3 regions of the Paenibacillus sp. Y280 genome follow, and region 3 is predicted to be linked to each of the others. Evidence: riboswitches for the same ligand, from Rfam matches in the RefSeq annotation. Region 3 holds a riboswitch; each other region holds the start of a gene.
The links. Region 3 has a riboswitch for cyclic di-AMP ahead of AC1TPC_RS22165 (ubiquitin-like domain-containing protein). Riboswitches for the same ligand answer to the same signal wherever they lie in the genome.

Region 1 (4,415 bases), on a different contig from region 3:
CTCCTGCTGCTGAGCATAGCTACGAGGATTGGCAGGATGTGCTCGACGTGAACCTCAATTCTGTCTTTGTCCTTTCCCAGCTTGCGGGCAAGCATATGATCGAGCAGGGCTCCGGCAAAATCATTAATATTGCATCTATGCTCTCCTTCCAAGGAGGCATTAACGTTCCTGGCTATACATCCAGCAAGCATGCGGTTGCCGGTCTTACGAAAGCGCTGGCTAGCGAATGGGCTGGCAAAGGCCTGCAGGTTAATGCGATTGCTCCAGGGTATATGAGCACGGACAATACGGAAGCGCTTCGCGAAGATCCTATTCGCAGCGCCCAAATTCTGCAACGGATACCAGCAGGACGGTGGGGAACGTCTGAGGATTTGATCGGGCCGGCGGTATTTTTGGCATCCGCAGCCTCTGATTATATGAATGGCCATATTCTTGCTGTAGATGGCGGTTGGTTAGTCAGATAGAGCGAGCGAAATCAAAGGACTTTCCCTACGCGTTGTAACTGCGAGAGGGAAGGTCTTTTTTATTTTGCTAATTCGGAGTGGAGGATGCACAATGGAACCTATAATAATTATGCCAAAGGTTGGAATCGGACCATTTAAGCTGGGAATGAGTGAACGAGAAGTACAAGAAATTTTTAGAGATTACTCTAAATATCGCAGCACGGATAACCCATATAACCCCAGCTATTTTGAGCAATTGTTTATAAAGTTCGAATATGATGTAGATCACAAAGTACAGTTTATTGAGATTGTTAATACTTATGATGTACCCGAAATTGTCTGTCTTTATAATGAGATTGATGTTTTTAGAACGAAGGCAGATGAGCTGGTAAAAAAGGAAACTATATATGTAAGAAATCATGGTTGCTGTTACATCTCCTGACTATCTAACTCAACCTTCGGATCTTATAAATCGATTAAAAAATGAGTTCTCACAATCTGCCTTGTAGATCGGTCTTCTTGCTTGCACGTAAGAGGACAATCCATCCATCTTGTATTAAAATAGGAGTAAATTCGAAATGCTTGGAGAGGGTCGTCATGCGCTCTACGATTGCAATTGGCATTGCTGGCGGGTCTGGCAGCGGGAAAACCACATTGAGTAAATTTCTTGCCCACGGCCTTAGCCATTATAAAGTAAAAGTCATACATATGGACAAGTATTATAAGAAGGAAAGGCCGATAACGGTTGCTTCATTTTCTGGCAAAGCTTATGAAGATTTTAACGATCCGGCTGCTGTTGATCTAGATAAGGTATTAGAGGATTTCAATGAATCTTTGTCCGATAAGGATGACGTAATCATTATTGAAGGTTTTTTGCTGTTCCATTTTTCGCAGCTAAGAGAATGCTTAGATTATAAAGTGTTTGTTGATTGCCAGTCCGATGAAAGGCTCGCAAGACGATTAGGGAAATTTTCGAATGAGCGTTACTCCATGGATGAAGCGATAAGCGAATATTTGGATTTGGTGAGACATACCCATGATCGGTATGTAGAGCCGACACGCTGGTACGCGGATTTAATCGTTAATGGTTCACTTGGATCGCAGAAGGGAAGTCAGATTCTGCTGGATTGGGTATTGCAGAAGTTGGAGGGATCCCGGATATAGAGCCTGAAAAATAAACAGTCCAGAACCTAGTGCTAGTTCTGGACTGTCTATTTTTGGTCATGAAATCAGTCAATCCAAAGAAACATAGGAGACAGAACGTTGACGCAAAACAGATTCTTCAAGATCGCTGTTGTACGGAGACGAATCGGCGGATTGTGCCAGGACATGATTGACTGCAGAGGCGAATAGGTCGAGAATACGTCCGTCCTCATCCGTTTTGTCGTATTGAAAATGGTGTAGAGGCGGAAGAGAGACGCTGCCGATAAAGCTTTGGAGCAGATCGCTCCATCGTTCCAAGTCAATCGAATCTTCGGTGTCGCTCGCAAACAGCTCGCTCCAGCCGAATCCTTGATCACTTGTTAAACGGAGACAAATGCGGTGGCCTGCAGAATCGACTGCGAGAGCAGGGATGACGAATAGCTCGATTCGTGTGACGGATAAAGAAGGGGTCTGTTCCGTGAAAAGGTGCAAATGATTTGCACAATTGGTCAACATGAAAAAATCTCTCCTTTGTTCGCTTACGAGGTTAGCTGTCGGATTCGGGCTAGAGAGAATGCCCTACCAGGGTTACAAATCCCTGGATTCACCCCTTGCAAAACGTTAGAAAACGTTAGCGTTGGTTCCCCCGCTTTTTCATTCGAAAAATTCAGCGTTAATAGTGTACTCTTCATTATAATCCCTAATTGCTTATCTGTAAATCTTTCGAATTAAAACAATGATATGTACGAGATTGCTTGTTTGAATAAAACAGTCTCATCCCATTCGGATTTACCGGTTGAACAAGATGAACGAGAATCCGTCAAGCTCAAGGCTGCGGCTGCAAATAAATATAAAACTCGCACGTCCTTTATCATCGAAACGGGCTTGGATAGCACGGGAGTTCCCACAGCTGCTCTACTAGATTCACTGGAATTGTTTCATGAATGGCTTCTGATTGCGTGATCGTTCGTAATCTCTCCTCCAGTTCGCTTGCGAGGTTAACTGCCATATTCAGGCATGCCGTCTATAGTAAACCCGAAAGCGATCATTGTAAAACAGTTGTATTTCGGGATATGGCATCCTTTAGCCATTTTACAAGAAAAACTATCAATATCTTAATAAAAAAAGCTTAATTCGCTGGATAACTCGTTCATTCTCATCTATTCTACTCTTTAGAAAAATCTGATTATTTCCGCTGAAAAGTGGCTTGTGAGTGCATATCATTATTTTCGAAAATAGGAGTAAAACGTAGAAATAGTGAGATATATCGAGATCGAATTCTATGTAAGCGCTGCGAAACGTTCTGGGGGTCTGAAATTAGCTAAATTCGCCAGCGGGCTCTCTTTACAGTGGCGATAGCGAGGAGTAAGATTCGATACAGGATTTACTAATAAGTTTCGATTTGCTGATCGCTGAGTTTCCGTGAATGCGGAAAACGGGGGAACCAATAAATGAGCTTTGCGCATGTTCGATGTGAGAGTCGAACGGCCGTAGAGCAGGGGTGAATCTTTGACTGGTGCCATGGATACTGGTCAAAGTAGGGCGACTCTCACCGCCCGAATCCGACAGCTAACCTCGTAAGCGTGGATTAGAGAGGAATGATGAAGCTTGTGATCGATTAATGTCGACCACAGAGTGTCATAAGCCTCTGTGGTTTTTTGCTGCCCAAAAACAGAGCAGCTGCTTGAAATGGTTTTAATTTGCTGAATCCTGCAGCAGCAGGAACGGGGGAACCAACGAAGAAAAGGCGTGTATGTACGCTCTTTGCTTCATGGGGTGAATCGCTTGGCAGCAGCCAGGCGTAGGGCAACTCTCAAGGCCCGAATCCGACAGCTAACCTCGTAAGTGTACTCGAGAGAGGCAACAGCCATCGCGCTTCCCGCGGCTTATTTTAGCTGCGGGCATAAGAAGCCGCGGGATTGGTTCCTCTTATCCCAAGGCTTCTTTTTGTTACCTTTTTTACCAAATGGAGGATAAGCAAGTTGTTGGAAGAGCATATTATCGTAGCTGGATTCAACGAATCCGGCAAATCATTTATTCGAACTTTAATGTTTCATCAAATGAAATTTATCGTCCTGACGAATAGCAAGCAGGAGGAGAAGCAGCTCCGCAAGCAAGGGATCATGGGCGTGCATTATATCAATACAAATGATCGCCAAAGCTGGCAGCCGCCGCATTATCCGATTCAAGATGTTTTCATATTCGAGAGCAGCTTTGCACTAAGCTGCCGCTTTGTCCATTGCTGCCGGACTTGGACGACCAAGCCGATCTACGTGATCACGCAGCAGTGGAATCCGCGGGCCGTTTACAAGGGGCTCGGTGCGGACCATATCGTATACTCGCAAACCGGTGAAGTCGGTTTTCTTTTAAGTCACAAATAATGCAGGAGGGAATTCAATATGCAGGATGTTTATATGATCATCGCTTTGCTAACCTGCTTTGGTTTATTTTACGGATTTTTGACTTGGTGCGGCAGCGTAATCGACCAAACGGGAGGCGGAAGCGAATGATTATCGTGATGGTTATGGCTTTATTTGTTTTCGTTTATCTCATCTATGCCTTAATTCATCCGGAAAAGTTTTAATGGAGGAGGATCATCTACGATGGATATTTTTCAATTGCTGATCGTCATTGCGATTCTGTTATTGCTAGTTAAGCCATTAGGAACCTACGTCTATCACGTATTCTCGAATGAGCATAATCGCTTAGACAAGGTGTTCGGAGGCTCTGAGCGGCTTATCTATAAAATCATAGGTTTAAAGCGGCGAGAGGGCATGAGCTGGAAAATGTACGCAATTAGCTTTATCGCAACCAATATCATATTGGTAG
Region 2 (4,415 bases), on a different contig from region 3:
AATCAAGTTGGCTCCAGAACGATGCAAAAGATTTTACGGACCTATTTCCAAAAATATAAGTTTAAGCATCCTTCCACTGCCGACTTCCAGCGTGTCGTAGAGACGGTGACGAAGGCGAGATGGCATGATTATTTCAGCCAATATGTGTACGACGACCAAATGGCCGATTTCTCGGTCGAATCGATCCGCGTTCGCCCGGTTGCGCAAGATGGCGCCAATATGTACGAGTCAGTCGTGCTCGTCAAGAAGAACGGCGGCAGCAACGGCGAGATCAAGGTCGTTTTGCAGTTCACCGACGGCAATAAATTAACGAAGCTATGGAATGCCGAAGAATCTCACGTTCAATATACGCAGCTGCATTCCGCGCCGCTCAAATGGGCAATGATCGATCCGGGCCACAGCAACGTACTCGACAATAAGCTCATCAACAACTATATGCAGGCCGAGCTGCCGGAGGATAAGCGCACGAGGTGGAGCATTGGCGCAGTCAAGCTGCTCGAAGGGCTGCTCGGGTCGCTGAGCTGGTAAGTAATTGCGTTCAAGGAGCGATAAACGATGAAGATACATGTGAAGCAAGGCTGGCAACTCGCGGTTAAACATTTTTATCTCGTTATTTTATTATTTTTGTATCAGCTGCTATGGGGGTTTTTCCTCTATCGCTTCATTGATTCGGTCGTCTCGCCGCTGCTGCGGCGGTATCCGAGCTCCTATCCGTCCGACACCGCTGCCCAGCTCTTCTTGACCGAAGCCCAGTTCCAGCTATTCAAGACCGATCTGATCACTCCGTATGTGTGGACCCTCGGCGGCCTCATGGTTATTAGAATGCTGCTAACTCCCTTGTTTAACGCCGGTCTGTTCTACTCGCTGAATCAAACGAGATTAGACGGAGGAACCCGCTTCCTTGAGGGCATTCGCAAAAACTGGAAGCCTGTTGTGCTTCTGTACTGGATGGAAACCGTCTTATCGCTGGCTCCCGCTTGGTGGCTGCTCCCGCGCGGCCTCGATGCGCTACTGGAGAGCGGCTCCATTCCAGAGCTGCTGGGAGCGGTGCTGCCTGGGGCCGGCCTGTGGCTGCTGTGGGGTACGGTGCTGCATCTGCTGTTTCTAGCTATGCAATTCGGCGCCACATCGGGCGAAGGCGTATTCCGTTCCTTATGGAAGGCTCTTCGAAACTTTATCTCCTTCGCAGCCATTTCACTCATCATGTGGGGGATCGGAGCAGCTGCCGGGCTCGTTGTCACCAGCTTATCGATGCTCTGGGCCGGCTTGTTCGCGCTCATCCTTCATCAAGGCTATTACCTCGTAAAAACAGTAGTGAAGGTATGGACCATAGCCGCGCAGTACGATTGTCTACAGACGAAACAATCCTAACCTGAAGAAGCCTTCGGCTCCACAAATTATTGTGGATACGAGGCTTTTTTTATTTTCAAAATAGACCGCAACTAAATCATGCAATTTCTGTATATATAGATGAAAGTAAATGAACAATGGAGGATACACATAAATGATGCGCAAAAAACTGATTTTATTATCCATGGTTTTGCTCTTATCGGGCGGTTCATTGGTTGCAGCAGACAAAATGTTACAAAAAGTAACGCTGCTTTTTAATAATAAACAATCCATTGAAGATGGTTTATTAGTCGATGATAAGGTTTATATCAATATTCGTTCCTTAAGCGATTCCCTGCAGGCTTTTACGCAGTGGAAGGGGAGCGATAAGAAGCTTGTCATTCAGAAGCCCAATGTTCATATGTTTCTGATGAATGAGAAGCGGACGATGTTTGGGCAAGTTGATAAAGGTACGGTTCAGAAGTTTTTGGTGCAGGCGCAAATCGATAATTTGAACGTTGCCATCTCTGAATTCAAGGTCACGATTGTCGATCCTAACGATAAAGAAACGACCATTGACGGCCGCAGCCAATCTGATGTTGATTTCAAGGAGTTTGTCGAAAAGGATACCTTCTGGTTCAGCTCCAAGCTTGTCTCCTATGAATTTAAGTTCTCAGGCAAATACAAGCTCCGGTTCTGGATGGAGCAAAAGAACGAAGGCCCGCAGCTCATCTCTGAAAAAATCATTACTGCGAAATAATAGCTTGTCTACATGTAGATGGAGTTGTCTTTCAAGATGATAGATCTTGAGGGACGGCTCCTTTTTCATGCCGCAAACTGAATTTTTTAACTCGTCATTCTTCGCATGAGAGTTTTTTAATCTTTCTCCGCAAAATGCTATCATACCGCCATTATCCGCATGATTGAATAGTCTTTAAGACAGGATACCAAGGGGACAAATCGGTATATTTTACACCGGATCCACATAATTAATGAAATTGAGTCATTGCATTTAGTTAGAAAGAACTAGTGATGAGTGTTTATTTTACACAATAAACGGTTAAACGAAGCAAATAGTCAAAAGGTTACATGAGAATTATTAGAAATAGTCAGGAAAGGCAGGAGATCAATGAAAATAATCGAATAATTCTCAGGAGCAATAAAAAACTGCCTAATTTCCTATTTGGAAAACGGGGGAACCACTCTGGGTGAATTGATTCCGACGTTTGACATTTGTCAGCGCCTGAGGAGTCATAGGGAGCCTTCAACCGAACCCCACAGCTAACCTCGTCGGCATTGGAAGGAGTTTCACAATTGAAAAAGGTTACCGCATTACTACTGGGTCTCGTTCTCGTACTCGCTTTCCAGGCTGGGAGCGCTTTCGCAGACTCAAAACTAAACGGCTTCATCAATGATCTTATCGGTTCACCGTACAAAAGCGGCGGAACGTCGTCGAAAGGCTTTGATTGCTCCGGATTTACGAGCTATGTGTTCGAAAAAATGGGCATCGAGCTTCCACGCACATCCGGCTCGCAAGCAAAATCAGGCGATAAGGTTGCTAAAGAGGACCTTATTCCGGGAGACCTAGTTTTCTTCGACACTGTTGGCGGAAACAACAGCACGGTATCCCACGTAGGCATTTACATAGGAGATGGCAAGTTTGCACATTCCTCTTCTAGCAGAGGCGTTGTGACAGACAAACTTAACTCCTCTTATTATGAAAATCGTTTTATAACTGCTCGTCGTGTTATGGATGCAGATTCTTTCCAAGCATACGCCGACGGACAATAGAGTAACCTATTCCCTCTCTGTATGAGAGTTGCACGGGTAGACTCACTCAGCAAAGCCGCAGTTGTTTGTCCTCAAGCGACAAATGACATGCGGCTTTGCTGTTATTGCGCCGCTAAGGGGAAGGAGCAGTCTCAATGTATTTGTTTATTCATCGCAAGGATTTGCGTACCGAAGATTTGCGCGCATTCGATTATTTGAGAAATAAGGATTCGCAGGGCATTCATTTGCTAATCATAGATCCTGTCCTCACGGACGGAGGCAGATTAAACAGTCACAGCGGCCGTAATTTTATGGCGCAAGCCGCCTCCCTGCTGCACAGCTATTCCAAGGCGGGGAAAGAGCTGCATGTCCTGCATGGCGATCCCGCTTCGATTACCGAAGCGCTCTTAGAGGCGCATCCGATAGATGAGGTTATCGCCCATGCCGACTACACGCCTTACTCCCGCCGGCGCGACGAGCGGCTTCAGCTAACCGTCCGAGCCATGAATCGCCGCTGGATATCGATTGCCGATGCGCCGCTGGCCGATTTGGAAGCTTTCCCTGCGTATGCTCGGCGATCCGAGCCTTACAAGGTGTTTACGCCTTTCTACCGCATGTGGAGCAGCTATATGCAAGAGTACTACAGCAAGGCGGGCGAGACGACGATTCAGGATCTCGCGACCTTAAGCGAAATCAACACCAAGGTCGCTCTGCAATTCGCGCTGCCGGATGCCATTTCACACTCGCTTGGCGGCACGAGAGTAGAAGGCTCACAGAAATCGTCAGCTAAGCTGGATCGCTTTGCACGCGAGCGACTCGCCTCTTATGCGGATAGTCGGGACATCTACACGGAGGAGCATACTAGCGGGCTCGCTCGCTTCTTGAACACCGGCGCTATATCGGCGCGTCAGTCCTACGAGCTTACGCAGGGCTTGCCCGGTGCCGAAGCATGGATCCGTCAACTGGCTTGGCGTGATTTCTACTTGTACCAGGCCATGTACCATGAAGATTTCTTCCGTTACGAGCAGCTGGCGAACTTGTCACCGCTCTCTGATGCTTATCTTGCGGCATGGTCTGCCGCTGCCACTGGCATTCCGATCATCGACGCGGCTATGACGCAGCTGAACCGCACGGGGGATCTTCCGAATCGGCTGCGAATGGTAACGGCCATGTTTCTAACGAAAAACCTGCTTTGTCCGTTTACGCTTGGGGAGCAGCATTTCCGCCTTCACTTAAGCGACTATGACAATGCGCTTAATCGCGGCGGCTGGCTGTGGTGCTCATCGCTAGGCTATGATGCAGCGCCTTACTTCCGC
Region 3 (4,415 bases):
CAGCTTGTGCAAGCCGCTGCGTAAGCGCGCCAATCCCGGGACCAATCTCAAGCGCTCCCTTCGTCTCGTCCAGCTCGGCAGCAGCCACGATGTTGTTCAAAATATTTTGGTCAATCAGAAAGTTCTGCCCGAGGCTTTTTTTGAAAGAGAAGCCGTATTTGGCAATAATCTCTTTGGTTCGCTTTGGCGTTGCCACCTCGAAGGATGCAGTTTTCACAGATGCCTTGCTTTGCTCATTGTGTTCGTGATCGCTCAACTTCTATCCCTCCAGTTCCTTTTCCATTTGTCTGAACGCTTCTGCAAATTCCACCTTGGAAATACGGAAGCTTGTACAACGCTTATAGAACTGCTTGCCGTTCGCATATCCGATCCCGAGCAGCTTGCCCATAACAAGGCGCCGATTGGAAGCGTCAGGATGCACGATAAGCCCCGCTTCCATCAAATCCTCAAAGCTTATCTCACCCGATTCGAGAAGCGACTCTGTACGGAGCTCTGAGAGTGCCGTACGAATCGCATCCGGACTTGCGTTCTCGATGCCGATATCCCCTTTGTACAACGCCTGCTCCTGCGGCAAAAAAGCATGCTTGCACCCGGGAGCGTGCCTCGCAACGATTTTGCGAATGCGCTCTCCCGCATGGTCGGGATCTGTAAATATAATGACGCCGCGGCGCTCGTTCGCCAGCGCTATTCTTCTTAATACATCCTCACCGATAGCCGAACCATTCGTCTCTATAGTGTCCGCTTCAACCGCCCGTTTTATCGCTGCGGTATCATCTTTACCCTCAACGACAATGATCTCTTTGATCATCAAGACCATTCCCTTCAACATAAACTCTTATAAGCCCGCAAACATGCAAAAAGAAGAGGCAGTGCCTCTCCTTATGATGGCATATTTAATTGAATATTACGATAAGATGATGGTAATCCTGCAATTAGCTTGAAGAAGGTTTATTTGGCCCGAGCACGTAAACGGTAAAGCCTTTCTTCCTGCCAAACTTATTTGCCGTTTTGTTGCTATCGAAGTATACGTCGATTTTTTTGCCCTTCACCGCGCTGCCCGTATCCTCTGCCCGGCGGAAACCGATGCCTTCAATATAAACCCACCAGCCGATCGGAATAACCTTCGGATCAACCGCTATGGTCCGTCCTTCTTTTACACGGGAACCGGATGCCGTAATTCCGTAATCCGGATGATCCGAATCTTTACCTGTAGAAGCGACACCTGCAGAATAAGCAGTCAGCGTGACGTTCTTAAGTACGGTTTTGGCCTTAAATGTTACACCGCTCTTTGTCAGCATGGCAACACTCGGGCTTTTGTTTGAGAGCACAGTCACTTTAGGCTCAGCCTTCTTCGTTCCGATCGCGATAACATGGTCCACCGCAGCGGTCTCGACAACCTTGCTGACCATCTTCTTCGAAGTGAGAATTCCGTCCTCGTACTGCTTCTCGATATGTTCAACAATAAGGCCTTCCTTGCCGGTTTGCACGAGCTTTTCCTTACCCGCTTCCAGCGTAGGATCTTTCTTCTTTACGATAGAGTACGGCATGGCACGCTCGGATTCAGACACCTTCGTGTCAACCCGTACAACCGTTACCGTTAATTCCGAATCAACTACCGTATTAAGCGGAGGCATTACTTTATCATGATTACGAACTGGAATATTTAATTCCTCGATCGCTGCCTGCACTGTTCTCTCTGTCGTATATACAGTAGAGGTCTTGCCATCAGCTTTCACAATTACCGGAATCGCTTGAGTTACCTCAATTCGATCTCCGTCCTTTATTGCCGCATTAAGCGGTATGGACACCTCATCAAGTGGTCCAATTGCGATAGCTTGTTCATCCAGTAGGCGTTGCAGGACCCATTGCTTCGTTTCCACAACGGTTTCTTGTCCATTCACTACTACGGAGACGCTTTTGACAGCCGTTCCGTACAACAACACCAAAAACATGAAAGTCATAGCGATTGAGATAGTAGCACTCAAAAGAATCAAACGCAAGTTTTCACGCTTCCATCGCAATGCGAAAGACATGCTGGATGATCGTTTCCCATGGGTGTCCTTAACCTGGAGTATTCCCACTTCATCGGTCCTCCTTCATAGCCCCGCCGCCAAGTGTTACGCATGATACAACTGACGCGACTATAGTATATTGGCGTGCAAGCACGCAATCCAGTACTGCTATCGATCCTCCCACCCCCATCTTTTATCCCTATGTCGACAAATTCCCGTTTATTCGAAAATAAAAAGAAGCCGTCGACAGAGGATCTGTTTCGTGGCTTCCCGGTAAATGACTACGCTGGGATACAGAAAAATGGATGCACGAGGTTGATCACTCTCTATGAACGCTTACGAGGTTAGCTGACGGATTCGGGCAAGAGAGACGCCCTATTCGAAAACGCAATGCTCATGGCAAAGGTTCCGAAATTCACCCCTTGAAGAATTCAAAACACGGTACATAAAACCCGTATTTGGTTCCCCCGCTCTCCAGATGGAGATTAAGCGCAAACTGGAAATCCAATACAAAATGTAATGCTCTGAGTTGAATCATAACCTCATACGAGGTGAATTGTAAAGATACGATAAAAGACGATTTAAGCTAAAATGGTGGATAAAGACGGAAAAATTAAGCGATAATCGCTATAAAAATTAGTTTTTACGCGATAAAGGTCTTAAATTCTCTCTGTTTCTCTCGTTTTTATACAATACCAAAACATTTTTTACCGTTTTCGGTCGTAATCGCACCTATTTCTTCTACCGATTTGCCTAATAATTCGGCTGCCGTCTGTGCGACTAGTGCCACATAAGAGGACTCATTTCGCTTCCCTCTGAAGGGGTGGGGAGCCAAATACGGAGCATCGGTTTCAATCAAAATTTTATCGAGCGGAACCTGCTTGAGCACCTCTTTGGGAACCCTTGCATTTTGGAAAGTGACCGGTCCCCCGAACGAAATATAGAAGTTCATATCGAGGCATTGCTTCGCGGTTTCAGGGCTGCCGGAGAAGCAGTGCATGACCCCGCCAACCTCGGCTGCATTTTCCTCCTGCAAAATTCGAATAACATCCTCATGCGCGTCACGATTATGAATAATGATCGGTTTGCCTACTTTACGGGCAAGACGGATTTGCTCGCGAAATACGCGCTGCTGAACGTCTTTGGGCGAGGTATCCCAGTGATAATCAAGACCGATCTCACCGATGGCAACAACCTTCTCATGCGCGCATAAACGCTCTATCCACTCCAAATCCTCCGGAAGCATGTCAATGCTGTCAACCGGGTGCCAGCCGACAGCCGCATAAATAAATTCATACTGCTCAGCAAGCGCTATCGTCGTTGGAATGGTCTCGCGGTTAAAGCCGATATTAAGGAGCATGTGCACGCCTGCATCCTTTGCGCGCTGAATAACTTCGTGGCGATCCTCATCGAACTTATATGAGTCTAAGTGGGTGTGGGTATCAAATAGCAATGTCATGTTAGTGTCAGGCTCCTTCAGTCGAGTTTAAATAATTTTTTTAATGAATCAGGTATTTGTGAAATATTTTTTTTGAGCGGCTCTTCCGGATAATACAGATGATATTGCCCCTGATGCAATCCGGTTATTGAACGAACGATGTCGGATTTGGCAGATATTTCACTTATTTCATCCTGACCGTCCAACAACAAAATCGGCGCTTTTTCTTTCTTTTCTCCTTCTTTTTTATCCGGTCGATATACGTCGTATGGCAGGTCAAACGGGAAGTCAATTTCCATATGATAATCGGGATTCATTCCTATAGAAGAGAAGCAATCGCTAATCTCATTTAAAAGCTGATCATCAGGGTTATCAATCGTTATGTACTTATATAAATGACGGTTCATAAATCGATCGCAAAGATCGCTTAACAGCGAATCCTGCTCCTCTGCCCATTGCGTGAAAGCCGTTTGAACTAGCGCCTCATCCAGTTTCAAATAATCATTCACCGTCATGTTGTTATGAAGCAGACATTTAAGAGGGTTCGGCAACCATTCAAATGTATAGCCACCCACATAAAGCTCCTGTGCTCTACGAAATATTTGACGTAAAATAATCTCAGAGCTTCTTGTTACTGGATGGAAGTAAATCTGCCAATACATTTGATAGCGAGACATCAAATAATGCTCTACGGCATGCATCCCGCTCTCTTTCACTACAATTTTCCCTTTATAAGGTCGCAATACGCGTAATATGCGCTCTAAATCGAAGGTTCCATAGTTTACGCCAGTATAATAAGCATCTCTAAGCAAATAATCCATGCGATCAGCATCCATTTGGCTAGATATGAGGCTTACAACGATGGGCTTTGGATATGTTTTCTGGATAACTGCAGCAACCTGTGAAGGGAAATCTTCCGATACAGCTCGCAGCACATGATTGATTTCCGAATGCTCAAGAATAAT

Region 1: it holds a riboswitch for cyclic di-AMP, as region 3 does, so the genes downstream of both, AC1TPC_RS12650 (hypothetical protein) here and AC1TPC_RS22165 (ubiquitin-like domain-containing protein) in region 3, are expected to answer to the same signal.
Region 2: it holds a riboswitch for cyclic di-AMP, as region 3 does, so the genes downstream of both, AC1TPC_RS24240 (C40 family peptidase) here and AC1TPC_RS22165 (ubiquitin-like domain-containing protein) in region 3, are expected to answer to the same signal.

Annotation. Positions count from the first base shown of each region.
Region 1 covers NZ_JBXCIW010000008.1:35,472-39,886, reverse strand. Annotated here, with positions in the region: gene kduD (2-dehydro-3-deoxy-D-gluconate 5-dehydrogenase KduD) at 1-464, shown strand, start outside; gene AC1TPC_RS12660 (hypothetical protein) at 556-885, shown strand; gene AC1TPC_RS12655 (uridine kinase family protein) at 1,041-1,607, shown strand; gene AC1TPC_RS12650 (hypothetical protein) at 1,677-2,102, opposite strand; cyclic di-AMP (ydaO/yuaA leader) riboswitch at 2,108-2,269, opposite strand; gene AC1TPC_RS12645 (hypothetical protein) at 2,346-2,549, shown strand; cyclic di-AMP (ydaO/yuaA leader) riboswitch at 2,987-3,185, shown strand; cyclic di-AMP (ydaO/yuaA leader) riboswitch at 3,278-3,449, shown strand; gene AC1TPC_RS12640 (NAD-binding protein) at 3,569-3,967, shown strand; gene kdpF (K(+)-transporting ATPase subunit F) at 4,093-4,170, shown strand; gene kdpA (potassium-transporting ATPase subunit KdpA) at 4,190-4,415, shown strand, end outside.
Region 2 covers NZ_JBXCIW010000029.1:21,524-25,938, reverse strand. Annotated here, with positions in the region: gene AC1TPC_RS24255 (M1 family metallopeptidase) at 1-528, shown strand, start outside; gene AC1TPC_RS24250 (hypothetical protein) at 556-1,371, shown strand; gene AC1TPC_RS24245 (hypothetical protein) at 1,505-2,089, shown strand; cyclic di-AMP (ydaO/yuaA leader) riboswitch at 2,488-2,640, shown strand; gene AC1TPC_RS24240 (C40 family peptidase) at 2,644-3,120, shown strand; gene AC1TPC_RS24235 (FAD-binding domain-containing protein) at 3,255-4,415, shown strand, end outside.
Region 3 covers NZ_JBXCIW010000023.1:9,617-14,031, reverse strand. Annotated here, with positions in the region: gene rsmA (16S rRNA (adenine(1518)-N(6)/adenine(1519)-N(6))-dimethyltransferase RsmA) at 1-256, opposite strand, end outside; gene rnmV (ribonuclease M5) at 260-808, opposite strand; gene AC1TPC_RS22165 (ubiquitin-like domain-containing protein) at 933-2,081, opposite strand; cyclic di-AMP (ydaO/yuaA leader) riboswitch at 2,330-2,514, opposite strand; gene AC1TPC_RS22160 (TatD family hydrolase) at 2,698-3,465, opposite strand; gene AC1TPC_RS22155 (HD domain-containing protein) at 3,489-4,415, opposite strand, start outside.